2 regions of the Bradyrhizobium symbiodeficiens genome follow, and region 1 is predicted to be linked to the other one. Evidence: predicted binding sites of a transcription regulator. Region 1 holds the regulator's gene; the other holds the start of a gene.
What was found. The regulator LexA, encoded in region 1, represses DNA repair genes until DNA is damaged. The targets are predictions, from matches to a motif close to TGTTCNNNNTGTGTTCNG.
Positions count from the first base shown of each region.

Region 2: the regulator LexA is predicted to act here: its motif matches at 2,304-2,321, upstream of CIT39_RS03040 (helicase-related protein).

Region 1 is NZ_CP029427.2:4,051,663-4,059,371, forward strand. Features, by position in the region: gene CIT39_RS18800 (alpha-hydroxy acid oxidase) at 1-330, shown strand, start outside; gene CIT39_RS18805 (HAD family hydrolase) at 339-968, shown strand; gene CIT39_RS18810 (hypothetical protein) at 1,133-1,336, shown strand; gene CIT39_RS18815 (molybdopterin molybdotransferase MoeA) at 1,559-2,770, shown strand; gene lexA (transcriptional repressor LexA) at 2,948-3,649, shown strand; gene CIT39_RS18825 (hypothetical protein) at 4,090-4,518, shown strand; gene CIT39_RS18830 (ComEC/Rec2 family competence protein) at 4,527-6,806, opposite strand; gene CIT39_RS18835 (DUF2171 domain-containing protein) at 6,903-7,136, opposite strand; gene CIT39_RS18840 (nuclear transport factor 2 family protein) at 7,218-7,604, opposite strand; gene CIT39_RS18845 (glutamine--tRNA ligase/YqeY domain fusion protein) at 7,609-7,709, opposite strand, start outside.
Region 2 is NZ_CP029427.2:657,701-665,409, forward strand. Features, by position in the region: gene CIT39_RS03025 (DEAD/DEAH box helicase) at 1-89, shown strand, start outside; gene rpmB (50S ribosomal protein L28) at 222-533, opposite strand; gene CIT39_RS03035 (DUF3108 domain-containing protein) at 1,080-1,889, shown strand; gene CIT39_RS03040 (helicase-related protein) at 2,587-6,030, shown strand; gene CIT39_RS03045 (S4 domain-containing protein) at 6,142-6,366, shown strand; gene fdxA (ferredoxin FdxA) at 6,499-6,837, shown strand; gene CIT39_RS03055 (CarD family transcriptional regulator) at 7,185-7,709, shown strand, end outside.

The DNA.
Region 1 (7,709 bases):
GAGATCGTCGAAGCCGTGAAGGGCCGCGCCAAGATCATGGTCGACGGCGGCGTCTGTCGCGGCACCGACATCGTCAAGGCGATCGCGGCAGGCGCGGACATGGTCGGCATCGGACGGCTGCAATGCTGGGCGCTGGCTGCGGCGGGCGAAGCCGGCGTCGCGCGGATGCTGGAGCTGCTGGAGGACGAGGTGCTGCGCTGCCTCGGCCTTTTGGGCGCAACGTCATTCGCGGAGGTCGACAAAGCCTGCCTGCATCCGGCGACCGCCACCAACGCGCCGAGCGTGTTCAGCGCATTCCCGCTGTTCGACCACGATCCGTACCGTTACTGAGTGAAAGGATGCAGGTGACATCGCTCTCTCCCGGCAGCGCGGATGCGCTGCTGTTCGATCTCGGGCGCGTGGTGCTCGACATCGACTTCTCCAAGGCGATCGCCTGCTGGGCAGGACATGCCGGCTGCCAGCCCGAGGCCATCGTCGCGCGCTATGTGCGTGACGAGGCCTACCGGCTGCATGAGGTCGGCAAGATCAGCGACGAGGATTATTTCGCCTCGCTGCGTGCTTCTCTCGGCATCGGCATTTCGGACGCGCAATTCCTGGAAGGCTGGAACGCGATCTTCGCCGGAGAGATGCCTGACATTGCCGAGCTGTTGCCGCGTGCGGCGAAGCAGATGCCGCTCTACGCCTTCTCCAACACCAACCGGCCGCATGTCGACTATTTCTCCAGGGAATATGGCGAACTGCTCGGCCATTTCCGCGCGCTGTATCTGTCGTCCAGCATCGGCCTGCGCAAACCGGATGCGGAGGCCTTCGACCACGTCGTCACCGCGATCGGCGTGCCCGCGGAACGCATCGTGTTCTTCGATGACCTCGCCGAGAATGTCGAGGGCGCGCGGGTACGCGGCCTGACGGCAGTGCATGTGACGTCGCCACGCGACGTTGGAAACGCCCTGAAGGCGTTGGGCATCTGAAAAAGCCCGCCATCACACCCAGCTTCAGACACGCTTTCAGGAACCAAATCTGCAACAGATCGGGAACCTGATCGCTTTGTGCATTTTTATACAGAGTTCCGGGAACGGAATACCTCCCTTCGGACTCATCACTCCGTTGGGACTTCTACATCGGACTTATCGACGTGCTGGGCAAAACCTATCTCACCAAGCAGGCCTCTCTGCTGCTCGAATTCGCCAGAACGACCTCGGATTCGGACCTTTCCGCCAAGCTGATCAGCAAGGCCGCCGACCTGAAATCCCAGGCCGATCCGCTGCCGGACAAGGATCAAGGCCCAAAGGCTCCCGACGTCGCATTTGTCAGCCCGGATGCGCCGAGCAGGCGTTGAGCGAGCAAGCCGTGGCGGCCGTCATTCTCGTCCTCGGGATGGCCCCATTCTGCCGATCGGTCTCATCGTCTGGATGATGCGACGCCAAGCCCGAGCCTTCCTTCGATATGGGCTGCAAGCTACAGGATGGGCGTCCTGCTCCGCAATTTTGCCTCCGCCTCCGCGCTCGGTTAGAACACTGTCGGAACATTTCGTCCGAACGTGCCGAGCAGGAGTTTCGCCGTGGCCTTGATGCCGGTTTCCGACGCCCTTGCCGCGGTGCTGGCGGACGTTGAGCCGCTGCCTGAACAGATGGTTTCGCTCGACGAAGCCCACCACCGGGTGCTCGCGCGTGACGTCGCCGCGCGGCGCACGCAGCCGCCGCAAGCCATGTCGGCGATGGACGGCTACGCCGTGCGCGCGGCCGACGCGGCAGCGATCGATTCCAGGTTGACTGTCATCGGTGAGGTCGCAGCCGGCCGTCCGTTCACAGGACGGGTCGGCGCCGGCGAAGCCGTGCGGATCTTCACTGGCGGTGTCGTTCCCGACGGCGCAGACGCGGTCGTGATTCAGGAGGACACCATTGCGGACGGCAAGAGCGTCACGATCAAGGAAGCTGCGAGCGTGGGTCGGCACATCCGCCCCGCCGGCGTCGATTTCCGAGAGGGTGATGTCCTCTTGCGCAAAGGGACCCGACTGACAGAGCGCGACCTCGCGCTCGCAGCGGCAATGAACCATCCGCAGCTTGCCGTCTGCCGCCGCCCGAAGGTCGCGATCCTCGCCACCGGTGACGAACTGGTGATGCCGGGCGCCACACCCGGGCACGGCCAGATCGTCTATTCCAACGGCTTCGCCCTGCATGCGCTCGCCAGACAGGAAGGGGCCGAGACAATCGACCTCGGCATCGCCGCCGACACGCTAGCCGCCACCACCGCCGGCATCCGCCGCGCGCGCGAAAGCGGCGCCGACATCCTGATCACGACCGGGGGCGCATCGGTGGGCGACCACGATCTGGTCCAGCAGGCGCTCACGGACGAAGGCATCGCGATGGCGTTCTGGAAGATCGCGATGCGGCCCGGCAAGCCGATGATGCACGGACGGCTGGGGACGATGGGCGTGATCGGCCTGCCCGGCAATCCCGTGTCGTCCTACGTGTGCGCCTTCCTGTTCATGGTACCGCTGATTCGCGCGCTGTCGGGCCGTTCGGTGATTCATCATCATCGCGAGCGCGCCGTGCTGGGCCGCGATCTCGGTGCCAACGACCAGCGCGAGGACTATCTGCGCGCGCGCCTGGAGCTGCGCAACGACGGCACGCTCGTCGCTCTTCCCGTCAGCCATCAGGATTCCTCTCTGCTTGCGAATCTTGCTGCGGCACAGGTACTTCTCGTGCGCGCACCGTTTGCGCCGAAGGCCGAGGCCGGCAGCCCCTGCGAGGTGCTGCGGCTCCCCGTCTGACCTGCGCGGCCACACGCATTCCGCGCGCTTCGTTCTGTTCACGCTAAATTAAGCAGTTGCGGAACATGTATCGAACATATAGTGTCCGTTCATGATTTGTTTCGAGGATGTAGCGGCTTATAGCTGAACTCATCCGTCTCGGAATCGAACGACATCAACCGGGGGACTTTGGTCGAGATGCTAACGCGCAAACAATACGAGCTTCTGCGGTTCATCAGCGAACGTCTGAAGGAAAGCGGCGTGCCGCCGTCCTTCGACGAGATGAAGGATGCGCTCGACCTGCGCTCGAAGTCAGGCATCCACCGCCTGATCACCGCGCTCGAGGAGCGCGGCTTCATCCGCCGCCTGCCCAACCGCGCCCGGGCGATCGAAGTGATCAAGCTGCCGGAGCTCCAGGCTGCCGCCGGCACCCGACGCGGCTTCACGCCAAGCGTCATCGAGGGCAATCTCGGCAAGGTACGCGCGAGCTCCAGCCCGTCCGCAGACGAGGGCGAGCGGCCCGTTGCGGTGCCCGTGATGGGCCGCATCGCGGCCGGCACCCCGATCGAGGCGCTGCAGACCCGCAGCCACACCATCAGCGTACCGCCCGACATGCTCGGCTCCGGCGAGCATTACGCACTCGAAGTGCGCGGCGATTCCATGGTCGAGGCCGGCATCCTCGACGGCGACATGGCGCTGATCCAGCGCAACGAGAGCGCCGATACCGGCGACATCGTCGTGGCGCTGATCGACGACGAGGAAGCCACGCTCAAGCGCTTCCGCCGCCGCGGCGCCTCGATTGCCCTGGAGCCCGCCAATGCCGCGTATGAGGTGCGCATCCTGCCGCCGAACCGCGTGAAGATTCAGGGCAAGCTGATCGGGCTGTACCGCAAGTACTGAGTCCAGAAGCCCTCGATCAAGAAGTCTTTGCGCCTCGTGCGTGCGGCTTCGATCGGCATCGCCGATCAGAGATTGGAGCGGATGATGGTCCGCTCCGGCTGGATAGTCTTTCTGGTATTGCACAGACTATCCGGCCCTATTCTTCCGCAGCGGCATCATCGGCCGGGCGCGCGAAGAAGCATTGCCCCCTTTCCCCCACGACGCGATCAATCTGTTTGAACGCATACGCTTCGCCTGCGGGCCGCCGACACGCGCCTGCCGAATGCATGGGCGCCAACTTTGTTCCTATTGAATTCGGGAAAGATAATGTGATCTCGGCTCGCCGATCCGAGCCGCAGATTTGCCTACAACCAGGCAGACCGTCACGTGCTTCCACTCTGGTAGGGGCCTGCGCCTCCAAAAGAGGTGCGGGTCGCTATCTCTGCATTGAGGAGCACCCGATGTGTGACTACAGCCTGCATGCCGTCGCGACGCGCCCCGCAGAAGTCGGCGAGACGATCGTCACGACAACGTTCCGCGGCACCTCGACACGCGGCTTCGCCTCCGAAGCCGATCTCTCCGTCGCGGTCTGCCTGCTGCCGGGAACGGAGCTCGCCTTCGCCGACAACGTCCGTTACGATAACCGTTGGATCTGGACGCGCACCGTCAACTCCCGCGTCGGCAAGTTCGGCAAGATCGATCCGCACATTCCCGATCGCCACCATGACGCGATCGAATTCCCGGACGGCAAATCCGTGCTGGTGACGCAGCTCGTCGAAGGCCAGCGCGCAACCGTGCTGCAGCTGCCGGTGACCCAGCCGGTCAGCGAGCGCAACCGTGAGATCATCGCCGACAGCCGCCCGACGGTCACGCGACTGCCGATCGGCTGACAGGGACTTTAGTCCTCCGCCTGAAGATCGGCCTCCGCGGGGGTCGCATCCTTGCTGCGCGGAGTCGCTGCCCTTGGCATGAGCGCTCCTTCGAAATCTCCCTCGCCGGCAGCCGCCGGCGACCAGGGACGGTTCGTGCCCCTCGCCCTCACCGCCTGAACCGAAAAGCCGTCGCCACGCTGCGTCAAGGCCAGCGCGCCCTGGCGACCAAGCCGCTGCCGATCCACCACCATCGCCGCACAATCAGGCGGCGCGGGCCGTGACGTCACCACCAGTGCGGCCCGGCTGCAATCATCCGCCAGCGCATCGATGCGCGAGGCCAGCGCGACCAGCCGACCGTCGGCGAGCGGCGTGACGCAGCCGGACTCGTCGCACGATATGCCGCTCGCCAGCGCGCCACTGCCGGCATCGCGCGGATCGGCGTCAGCAGACAGCCATTCCCTCAGCAGGAAATTGTCCTTGCCCGTCCTGATCAGATGCAAGCGCCCGTCCCCGCCCCTCACCGCGACGCTCGCGCCGTCCCCTGCGATCAGGATATCGGGCTGCCGCACCGACAGTCCCCAGCCGATGGCAGCCAGCAGCACCACGGCACCGCACCAGCGCAAGGGCGTGCGCAACAGGCCCATCACGATGATCCCCAGGCTCGCTGCAATCAGCGGCGCGATACCGAACGCGGGGATGCGGCCGACGGCGCCCGGCAATGCCGTCACCCAGCGCGAGACCACGACCATCCAGTCGATGCCGATCCCCATCAGCCACCAGAACACGCCGTCGAGCCCGAACGGCGCCGCGAGCAGGCCCAGCAGGCCGGCCGGCATCACCAGCGCCGAGACCACCGGCATTGCGCCGAGATTGGCGAGCACACCGTAGGGCGTGACGCGGTGGAAGTGAAAGGCAGCGTAGGGCGTGGTCGCAAGCCCCGCGATCAGCGAAGCCAGGAACAGCATCGCGATCTCGCGGCCGCCCCACATCGCGACGCGCGCGGTCGCCGAATGGTCTGGCGAGGCAAACAGGTTCGGCATGCCGATCTGCACCAGCGCGACGAGACCAAGCGTCGCGGCGAACGACATCTGAAAGCTCGGATGCACCAGCGCCTCCGGCGCGACCGCGAGCACGATCAGCGCCGCCACGGCGAGCGTGCGGAAGGTGATGGCGCGGCGATCGACCATCACCGCGATCAGCACCACCGCCGTCATGAAGAACGATCTTCGCGTCGCGACCTCCGCGCCAGACAGCAGCAGATAGAATGCAGCTGCGACCAGCGCCGCCGCGGCCGACCATTTCTTGATGGCGAAGCCGGCCGCCAGCCCCGGGATCAAGGCCAGCAGAGCGCGCACCGCGAAGAAGACGACGCCTGCGACCACCGCCATGTGATAGCCGGAGATCGAGAGCACGTGCCCGAGCCCCGAGATGAACATCGCGTCGTTGACGGGCGTGGAAATCGCATCGCGCCGCCCGGTCAGCAGCGCTGTCGCGATCGCGCGGTTGTCGCCCTCGAGCGTGGCGCGGATGCGGGCGTCGATCGCATCGCGCAGGCCCTGCATGAAGGCGGCATAACGCAGCCGCAAGCCGCCGGCATCAGGCGGGACGGAAGCGGTGATCGCGCCCATCACGAAGCCGGAGGCACCGATGCCCTGAAAGAACATATCGCGCGAAAAATCGTAGCTGCCGGGGCGTACCGGTGAGAGCGGCGGCATCAGCCGCGCCTTGAGCTGCACGAAGCTGCCGACCTCGGGCGCAGTGCCCTTGCGCACCGACAGGCGGACGCGCTCCAGCTTGACGTCGCTGCGCTGGGCCTCCATCGCGGTGACGCGCAGCACGAAACGATCGGTGCGCTCGCGGATGTCGCGGGCCTCGACGAAACCCGACAGCGACACCGAATAGAGCGGCTTGGCCAGCACGGGGTGACTGATGCGCGCCGTCTTCCAGGTTGCCACGGCAAAGCCGGCCGCCACCGCCGCGATCATGATCGCAGGCGCAAACAGCCGGCTCCGCCGCAACAGCATCGCGCCCAACAGGAAGGCGATCGCCGTCGCGGCAACAACCCACAGCACCGGCTCATGATCGGCGGCAAAATAGAGCGCGATGCCGCCGCCGAAGGCGACAGGCACCCATGGCAAGAGTCGCCCCGCGCCGGCCTCGGCGCGGGCCCATTCACGTAGCGTCTCGACGATTGCCGGCCAGGCGCCAAAGCCTGCCGGCGCGAAGCCGCCAGCCGGTGCAGCACGGCCGACCGGCCACGTCCCGGCAACTCCCTGGGACCGTACTGGCCGGCCCGGCTCCGCCATATCCCTGCACCTTACGCGACGCGACTGGCACCGAGGCTACCGGAACGTGCGGCGGCGCGAATAGCGGTACAGACCGGGAACGAGAGAGGCCGCGCCCTACTTTTCCTCTTCCATGGTCACGGCCACGTCCGCCTTGGCGGACAGCCGCACCTTGTTCCCTTCGACGCCGGCAACGAGGCCCTTGTCGATGAAGTGATGGTGGCCCTTGTGGCTGCCCTCGCCGCTGTCCTTCTTGGTCAGCTTGATGCGATTGCCTTCGACCTTGTCGACGGTACCGACATGGACGCCGTCGGCGCCGATCACTTCCATATGCTCTGCGATGTTCTGCATGGTGGGTTCCTCTTCTGGACCCACACAACGCGCAGGAAGCCTGTTCGTTCTCTCACGGCGAATGACGATGCCGTGCGCCCGTCAGATCAGCGGCGCCTTCGCCGAAGCGTGGTGATTGACGATCTTCCAGTCGCCGTCCTCGCGGACGATGACCCAGCTCATCTTGACGACGAGATCGTCCCGCTCGCCGGCGAGATCGAACGAGATGGTCGCGGCCATGTTGATCAGATCAGGGCCGGCTTGCGCGGCGTTCACATCGGAGAACACGGCACACGGCTTGCGCCAGCGCGGCAGGCCGTTGAAATAATCCGCGACGCCATCCCTGCCCCGATAGAGCTTCGGGTTGGAGCCGAAGAAGAACGCGTTACTCGAATACAGCGACGAGAGCGCGGCCGCGTCGAGCGTCGCGAAGCCGGCGCACCATTTCGCGATGATGGTGGAAACGACGGCGTCGGCTTCATTGCTCATGTGGTCAGCCCTTTGCGACTTCTTTCGCGAAAGTGTCGCGCAGGCCGATGGTGCGCGAGAACACCGGCTTGCCCGGCGTCGAGTCCTTGTCGCGCACGAAATAAC
Region 2 (7,709 bases), 3.4 Mb from region 1:
ACGATCTGAGGGCGCTTGATCTCGGTAAGGTCGAGAATCTATCGGCTTTCGAGCACACACTTGTTGGATCGGTTCAGAGCGCGATTTGAACGGAAGATTGTGTTAGAGTTGCATGCAAAACAAAAACGGCCGGATCTTCCGATCCGGCCGCAACGCAAACTCTTACTTGGCTAAGCCTACGCCACGCGACGCAACCTAGCCCCCGCCCAATTCTGAAGAACTCAGCTGGCCTTCTTCTCCGGCGCCGGCGTCGGGCCGACCTTCTTCTGGATGGCGCGCTTCAGATCGAGGGCGCGCGGCGACAGGACGTCGGCCTTGGCCTTGAGCAGGTAGGCGTCGAGGCCGCCATTGTGGTCGACGCTCTTCAGCGCGTTGGTGGAGACGCGCAGGCGCACGTTGCGCTCCAGGGCTTCGCTGATGAAGGTCACGTTGACCAGGTTCGGCAGGAAGCGGCGCTTGGTCTTGATGTTGGAGTGGCTGACCTTGTGGCCGACGAGGGGGCCCTTGGCCGTCAGTTCGCAGCGGCGAGACATGGCATCAATCCTTATCCTGAAACCCCCAACGATTTGCGGCCGCCATTCTGGGCGCCACGGGGGCGAATTCTTTTGTCCTTGCAGGGAGCGGGCGGACGTATAGGGGGGAAGGGCCGGGACGTCAAGGTTTTGGGCGGTCTTTCGAAGCCGCGGGAGGTGCGCTCCCTCTCCCGCCTGCGGGAGAGGGTTGGGGTGAGGGCTCTCTCCTCTGGGGGGCAGACATCATTACGGATGGTGCCCCCCAGAGGAAAGAGCCCTCACCCGCGCTGCGCGCGACCTCTCCCGCACGCGGGAGAGGTTACTCCCCCCGCGGCTACCCCCCAATCACCAAAACGGCAGTGTTTATCGCGCCTTACCATCACATAAAGGGCGTATTCGCCGCCGAAGAGTCCGGTGGAGTTCCGGGATCGACACGTTCCGACACATTGTTTGCCGCGGTTTTTGGCTTAAGTAACGACCGTCGCGCTCCGATTGGATTGTTTCGTGCTCACAACGCTACCTTTTGCGCCCGAACAGCGCTCAGTCCGCCCGGGTTTTGCCGGCTGGCTGGCGGTGCTTTGCGGCCTGACGGTGGCGTGGGGCGCAGTGCCGGCGGCGGCGCAGGGCAAGCTCGAGGCGCAATACGAGGCCTCGCTGGCCGGCATTCCCGTCGGCAAGGGCGCCTGGAATATCGAGGTCGGCGACGACGTGTTCGCGGCGGCCGCGTCCGGCGGCACCTCGGGGCTGCTGAAATCGTTCACGGGCGGGTCCGGCACCGGCGCGAGCCAGGGGCGCGTCGTCAACGGCGCGCTGGTTGCGACCGGCTACCAGGCCTCCACCACCACCTCGAAGAAGACCGAAGAGATCCGCATCACGCTCGACAAGGGCAATGTGAAGGATTTTGCCATCCTGCCGGAGCCGCCGGTCGACCCTGATCGTATCGTCGTCACCGACGCGCATCGCCGCGGCGTCTGGGACCCCATGACGGCCTCGCTCCTGCGCGTGCCCGGCACTGGCGACCCCGTCTCGCCGGAGGCCTGCCACAGCTCGGCCCCGGTGTTCGACGGCCGCATGCGCTACGACCTCAAGCTCGATTTCAAGCGCATGGAGACCGTGAAAGCCGAGAAGGGCTACAAGGGCCCGGTGGTGGTCTGCTCGCTGTATTTCGTGCCGGTCGCGGGCTACATCCCCGATCGCCCCGTGATCAAATACCTCGCCGCCCAGCGCAACATCGAGATCGCGTTTGCGCCGGTGGCGGGCACGCGCATCCTGGTCCCGTTCTGGCTGAAAGTGCCGACGCCGCTCGGCCCGGCCATGCTGGAAGCCACCAGCTTCATCACCACCGCCCAGCCGCCGCGCGTGGCGAAGACGCAGTAAGGTTCGCTCTCTCGGCCGTCATTCCGGGGCGCGCCTCTCGGCGCGAGCCCGGAATCCATCGTGAGACAGACTCTGCTGCTCGATGGATTCCGGGTTCGCGACTGCGTCGCGCCCCGGAATGACGAGCGGAGATTTTGGCCTCATAAATGGTTCGCAAAATCAACCACTTGCCTACTGTGCATGGGGTTGTTTTCGCAAAAAATGGTCCCCGGCGGCTCCGATCCGGGAATCCATTTGACTCCTCCCCGATTCTGATTCGACTCCGCGCCGTCCCCAACTTAACGGTTTGCGCCATCGAAACGTCACTTGTACGGCGGCCCAAAACTCCATCTAGTCGCAGCTGAAGAGACTCCCGCGAGATGTTGCGGTGAACGGAACAGGACTCCAGGGGGAGTCAGCGATTCGGCCGCGATTCGTTCTAGAGTCGTTCCGAAGCTTAAGACCAACGGGAAAAGCGTCGCAAAGTGAGACAGTTGCGCGGGATTTGGGGAGCGAGTGCCCACGCGCTTGGTGTGCCCCTCACCCTGAGGAGGCCGCGAAGCGGCCGTCTCGAAGGGCGAGGGGCCTGGCTTGCTCAATGGCACCCGCCGCGCCTTCATCCTTCGAGACGCGCTGACGCGCTCCTCAGGATGAGGAGTGCCGCCCCGCCCCAGACAGCACTGACATTCGCCCTAACAGGCACTACCTAATCCCCCAGATGCCCTTTTCCTCCTCCCCCTTCGCTTCCGAGCGCGCGCTTTCCGATCGCGTGCCTGGCGCCGGCGTCACCGCGGTGCTCGGGCCGACCAACACCGGCAAGACCCATCTCGCCATCGAGCGGATGCTGGCGCATCCCTCAGGGCTGATCGGCCTGCCGCTGCGCCTGCTCGCGCGCGAGGTCTACAACAAGATTGCCGCGCGGGTCGGCAGCGACGCGGTCGCGCTCGTCACCGGCGAGGAGAAGATCAAGCCGAAGAGCCCGCGCTATTGGGTGTCGACCGTCGAGGCGATGCCGCGCGACCTCGACGTCTCCTTCCTCGCCGTCGACGAGGTCCAGATCGCCAGCGATCTCGAGCGCGGCCACGTCTTCACCGACCGCATCCTCAACCGCCGCGGCCGCGACGAGACGTTGCTGCTGGGCGCTGCGACCATGCGCCCGATCATCGAGCGGCTGCTGCCGGGCGTCTCCATGATCACGCGTCCAAGGCTGTCGCAGCTGGAATTCGCCGGCGACCGCAAGATCACGCGCCAGCCGCGCCGAACTGCGATTGTCGCGTTCTCGGCCGACGAGGTCTACGCGATCGCCGAGCTGATCCGCCGCCAGCACGGCGGCGCCGCCGTGGTGCTGGGCTCGCTCTCGCCCCGCACGCGCAATGCGCAGGTGGCGATGTTCCAGAACGGCGACGTCGATTATCTCGTCGCCACCGACGCCGTCGGCATGGGCCTCAATCTCGACGTCGACCACGTCGCGTTTGCCTCCGACCGCAAATACGACGGCTACCAGTTCCGCCGGCTGACGCCGTCCGAATTCGCGCAGATCGCGGGGCGTGCGGGGCGCGCCACGCGCAACGGCACCTTCGGTACCACCGGCCGCTGCGCGCCGTTCGAGCCCGAGCTCGTCAACGCGCTGCAGAACCACACTTTCGAACCCGTGAAGATGCTGCAATGGCGCAACGCCAGGCTGGATTTCTCCTCGCTCGGCGCTCTCCAGGTCTCCCTGAACCTCGGCCCCGGCCACGAGGCCCTGACGCGCGCGCCTGTTGCCGAGGACATGCGCGTGCTCGAGCACGCCGCCCGCGACGCCGAAGTGCGCGATGTCGCGCATGGCAAGGAGGCCGTGGAGCGGCTGTGGGAGGCCTGCCAGGTCCCCGACTATCGAAAATTGTCGCCGGCCGCCCATGCCGAGCTGGTGACCACGCTGTACGGCTTCCTGATGCGGAAGGGCTGCATCCCCGATGCCTGGTTCGAGGCCCAGATCACCCAGGCCGACCGCGTCGACGGCGACATCGACACGCTGTCGGCCCGAATCGCGCAGATCCGCACCTGGACCTTCGTCGCCAACCGTCCGGACTGGCTGAAAGACCCCGAACGCTGGCAGGGAATTGCCCGCGAGGTCGAAAATAAATTATCGGATGCGCTCCATGAACGCTTGACTGAGCGTTTCGTTGATCGCCGGACCAGTGTATTGATGCGCCGCCTGCGGGAGAACACGAGCTTGAATACTGAAATCGGCAAGACCGGCGAAGTCATCGTCGAAGGCCATGTCATCGGCCGTCTCGATGGCTTCACCTTTGCACCGGATGCGGCGGAAGCCGGCTCCGATGCGAAAGCCTTGCAGGCTGCAGCGCAAGCGGTGCTCGCCGGCGAGATCAACACGCGCGCCGAAAAGCTCGGCAATGCGCCCGACGATCAGTTCGTGCTGACCTCGGAAGGCATCATCCGCTGGACCGGCGATGCCGTGGCGCGACTGTCTGCCGCAGAGGACGCGCTGCATCCGCGCATCCGCATCATCTCCGACGAGCGCCTGACCGGCGCCCCCCGCGACAAGGTGCAGGCCCGGCTCGAGCTCTGGCTCAAGACCCATGTCGAGAAGCTGCTCGGGCCGATGTTCGAGCTGTCCAAGGCCGAGGACGTCACCGGCATCGCCCGCGGCATCGCCTATCAGCTCGTCGAGGCCCTCGGCGTGCTCGAGCGTCCCAAGATCGCCAACGAGCTGAAGGATCTCGACCAGCCCTCGCGCGCGGTGCTGCGCAAATACGGCGTCCGTTTCGGCGCCTATCACATCTATTTCCCCGGCCTGCTCAAGCCCGCCGGGCGTGCGCTGGCCGCGCTGCTGTGGGCGCTGAAGCAGGACAATGTCGATCTGTCCTCGCTCTCAGGCGCGCAGCATCTGGCCTCCTCGGGACGCACCTCGTTCCCGGTCGACAAGGCTCTGCCGCGCGATGCCTATCGCGTGCTCGGCTACAAGCAGGCCGGCGAGCGCGCCGTGCGTGTCGACATCCTGGAGCGCTTGGCCGATCTGATCCGCCCGGCGCTGGCCTGGCGCGAGAACGCATCCGGTGAGAAGCCGGCCGGCGCCTTCGACGGCCGCAGTTTCGTGGTGACGCAGGCGATGACCTCGCTCACGGGCTCCGCCGGCGAAGATTTCGCCTCGGTGCTGCGTGCCCTCGGCTATCGCATGGAGAAGCGTCCGCCGCTGCCGGCAAAGCCGGCCGTGGCCGAGCAATCCGTGCCTGAAACCGTCGCGACCGAGACGCCCCCGGCTGAAGGCACCGCGGAAACCTCGAACGAGACCTCGACAGAGACTGCGGCCGAGGCCGTTGCCGGCCTGCCGGCGGAGGCTTCCACCGAAGCTGCCGCCGAGCCGGTCACCGTCGAAGACGCGCCCGGCATGGAGCCGCAGGACGAGCCGGCTCAGGAGGCTGAGCCGGCGCTGGAAGCCTCTCCCGAGGCCCCCGTCACGCCCGAAGACGCGCCCGGCATCGCACCGCCGGCGGAAGAGCCCGCTGCGCCCACCGAGGCGGCCAGCCTCGAAGCCGCTCCGGCCGAGACGGCCGCAACCGAAGCTGCCGCGTCACCCGAAGCTGCCGCGCCTGAAGCTGCGGCGACGCCCGCCGAGCCCGAGTTGATCGAGGTCTGGCGTCCCGGCGGCCGTCACGACGACCGCAAGCCGCGCCACGAGCGCCATCGCCACCAGCGTCACCAGAACCAGCGTCCGCAGGCCGGCGCTGAAGCTGGCGCTGCACCCGGCGCAGCGAGCGCCGCGCCCGGCGAAGCCGCCGACGGCGCGAAGCCGGGTCATCGTGGTGGGCATCGGAGGGACGGTGGCAGAGACTTCCGCAAGCCGCGCGAGGGTGGCGAAGGCGCGCCGCGTCCCGAGGGGCGCGACGACAAGAACCGCCGCTTCGAAGGCAAGGATCGCGACAACAAGGATCGCGACAACAAGGGACGCGACAAGGGCAAGTTCGGCGGAGATCGCGACAAGGGCCGCGACAACCGCGGCCGTGACCGGGACAAGGGCCGCGACCGCCAGGGCGGTCCGTCGCTGCGTCCCTACGCCTCGAGCGCCAATCCGCGCGAACGCGACCGTCCCGCCGATCCGAACTCGCCCTTCGCAAAACTCGCCGCGCTGAAGGAGCAGCTTTCCGGGCGCAAGGAGTAGCATAGCGTTTTCAAGCGAAGTGCGGAGCGGTGCGCGTGAAGAAAACGCGTCGGAAGGAATAGAGCCACGACCGAGCGGCAGCGCCTCGACAAATGGCTGTGGCACGCGCGGGTGGTGAAGGCGCGGACCTCGGCGGCCGAACTCATCGGATCCGGTCATGTCCGCGTCAACGGGGAGCGCGAAAAGGCGCCGGGCCATGCGATCAAGCTCGGCGACGTCATCACCGTCGCGCTCGATCGCACCGTGCGCGTGTTGAAGGTGACAGGCTTCAGCGAACGCCGCGGCGATGCCGCCTCGGCGCGCGTGCTCTACGAAGAGCTCGGGATGCGCAATTAATTGCGCTTTGCATTCATTTCTTGGTCGATCAAACGCGCAAAGCCGTCATGATCGGGCCTTCCCGACCTTGCGGCGCCCGGCCATCCGCGCTACGCAAGCCGCGACTTTTAAAAGAGCTTTTCGGAGCGTTGGATGACTTACGTCGTCACTGAAAACTGCATCAAGTGCAAGTACACCGACTGCGTCGAGGTCTGCCCGGTCGACTGTTTCTATGAGGGTGACAACATGCTCGTCATCCACCCGGACGAGTGCATCGATTGTGGCGTGTGCGAGCCGGAATGCCCCGCCGACGCCATCAAGCCGGACACGGAACCGGGCCTCGAAAAGTGGCTGGAAGTGAACACCCAGTACGCCAAGAGCTGGCCGAACATCACCCAGAAGAAAGAATCACCTGCCGACGCCAAGGAATTCGACGGCGCGGAAGGCAAGTTCGAGAAATATTTTTCCCCGAACCCCGGCTCCGGCGACTAAATCGGGCTCAAACTTAACCCTAATAGCGTCGCTGCCGCTGAAAACCAGCCCTGAAGACCCCTAAATCATTGATTTTTGCGGGAAATGTGCTATATTGGGCACATTAAGCCGAACCCTGTCAGCCCCGTTGGCCCCGCTGGGTTCCCGTGAAACCAAATGTCGAACAGGGGCGTGGCAGTTTCCGCGCGCAGGCTGTGTCACAGAAAACGCGTAAAAAGAGTACTTCAGCGAGGGCTTCCCATAAGGAGGCCAAAAAAGTCGCCGCGGCCAGCCGTAGCGCATCCAAGGGTCGGGCCGCTGCCAAGGCGCCGCCGGCTGCAAAGTCCTCGAAGAACAAAAGAAGCGCAATGCCTAACAAGACTGCCAAACCGGCCGCGAAAGCGACCGTTGCAAAGCCTGCCGCCAAGCCTGTCGCTGCCAAGGCCCCTGCTGCCAAGGCTCCTGCTGCGAAGCCCGTCGCGTCGAAGGCTCCCGTTGCTGCTCCTGCCAAGGCTCCCGTCGCTGCCGCCAAGCCCGCTGTGAAGCCGGCGGCCGCTGCGCCGAAGGTCGAGGAAAAGAAGGTCGTGACCCAGCGCCAGGGCTTCAAGGCCAATGAATTCGTCGTCTATCCCGCTCACGGCGTCGGCCAGATCCTGGCCATCGAGGAGCAGGAGATTGCCGGCGCGAAGCTCGAGCTGTTCGTCATCAACTTCATCAAGGACAAGATGACGCTGCGCGTGCCGACCGCCAAGGTCGCCAACGTCGGCATGCGCAAGCTGTCCGAGCCGGCGCTGGTGAAGAAGGCGCTGGAGACGCTCAAGGGCCGCGCCCGCGTCAAGCGCACCATGTGGTCGCGCCGCGCCCAGGAATACGAAGCCAAGATCAATTCGGGC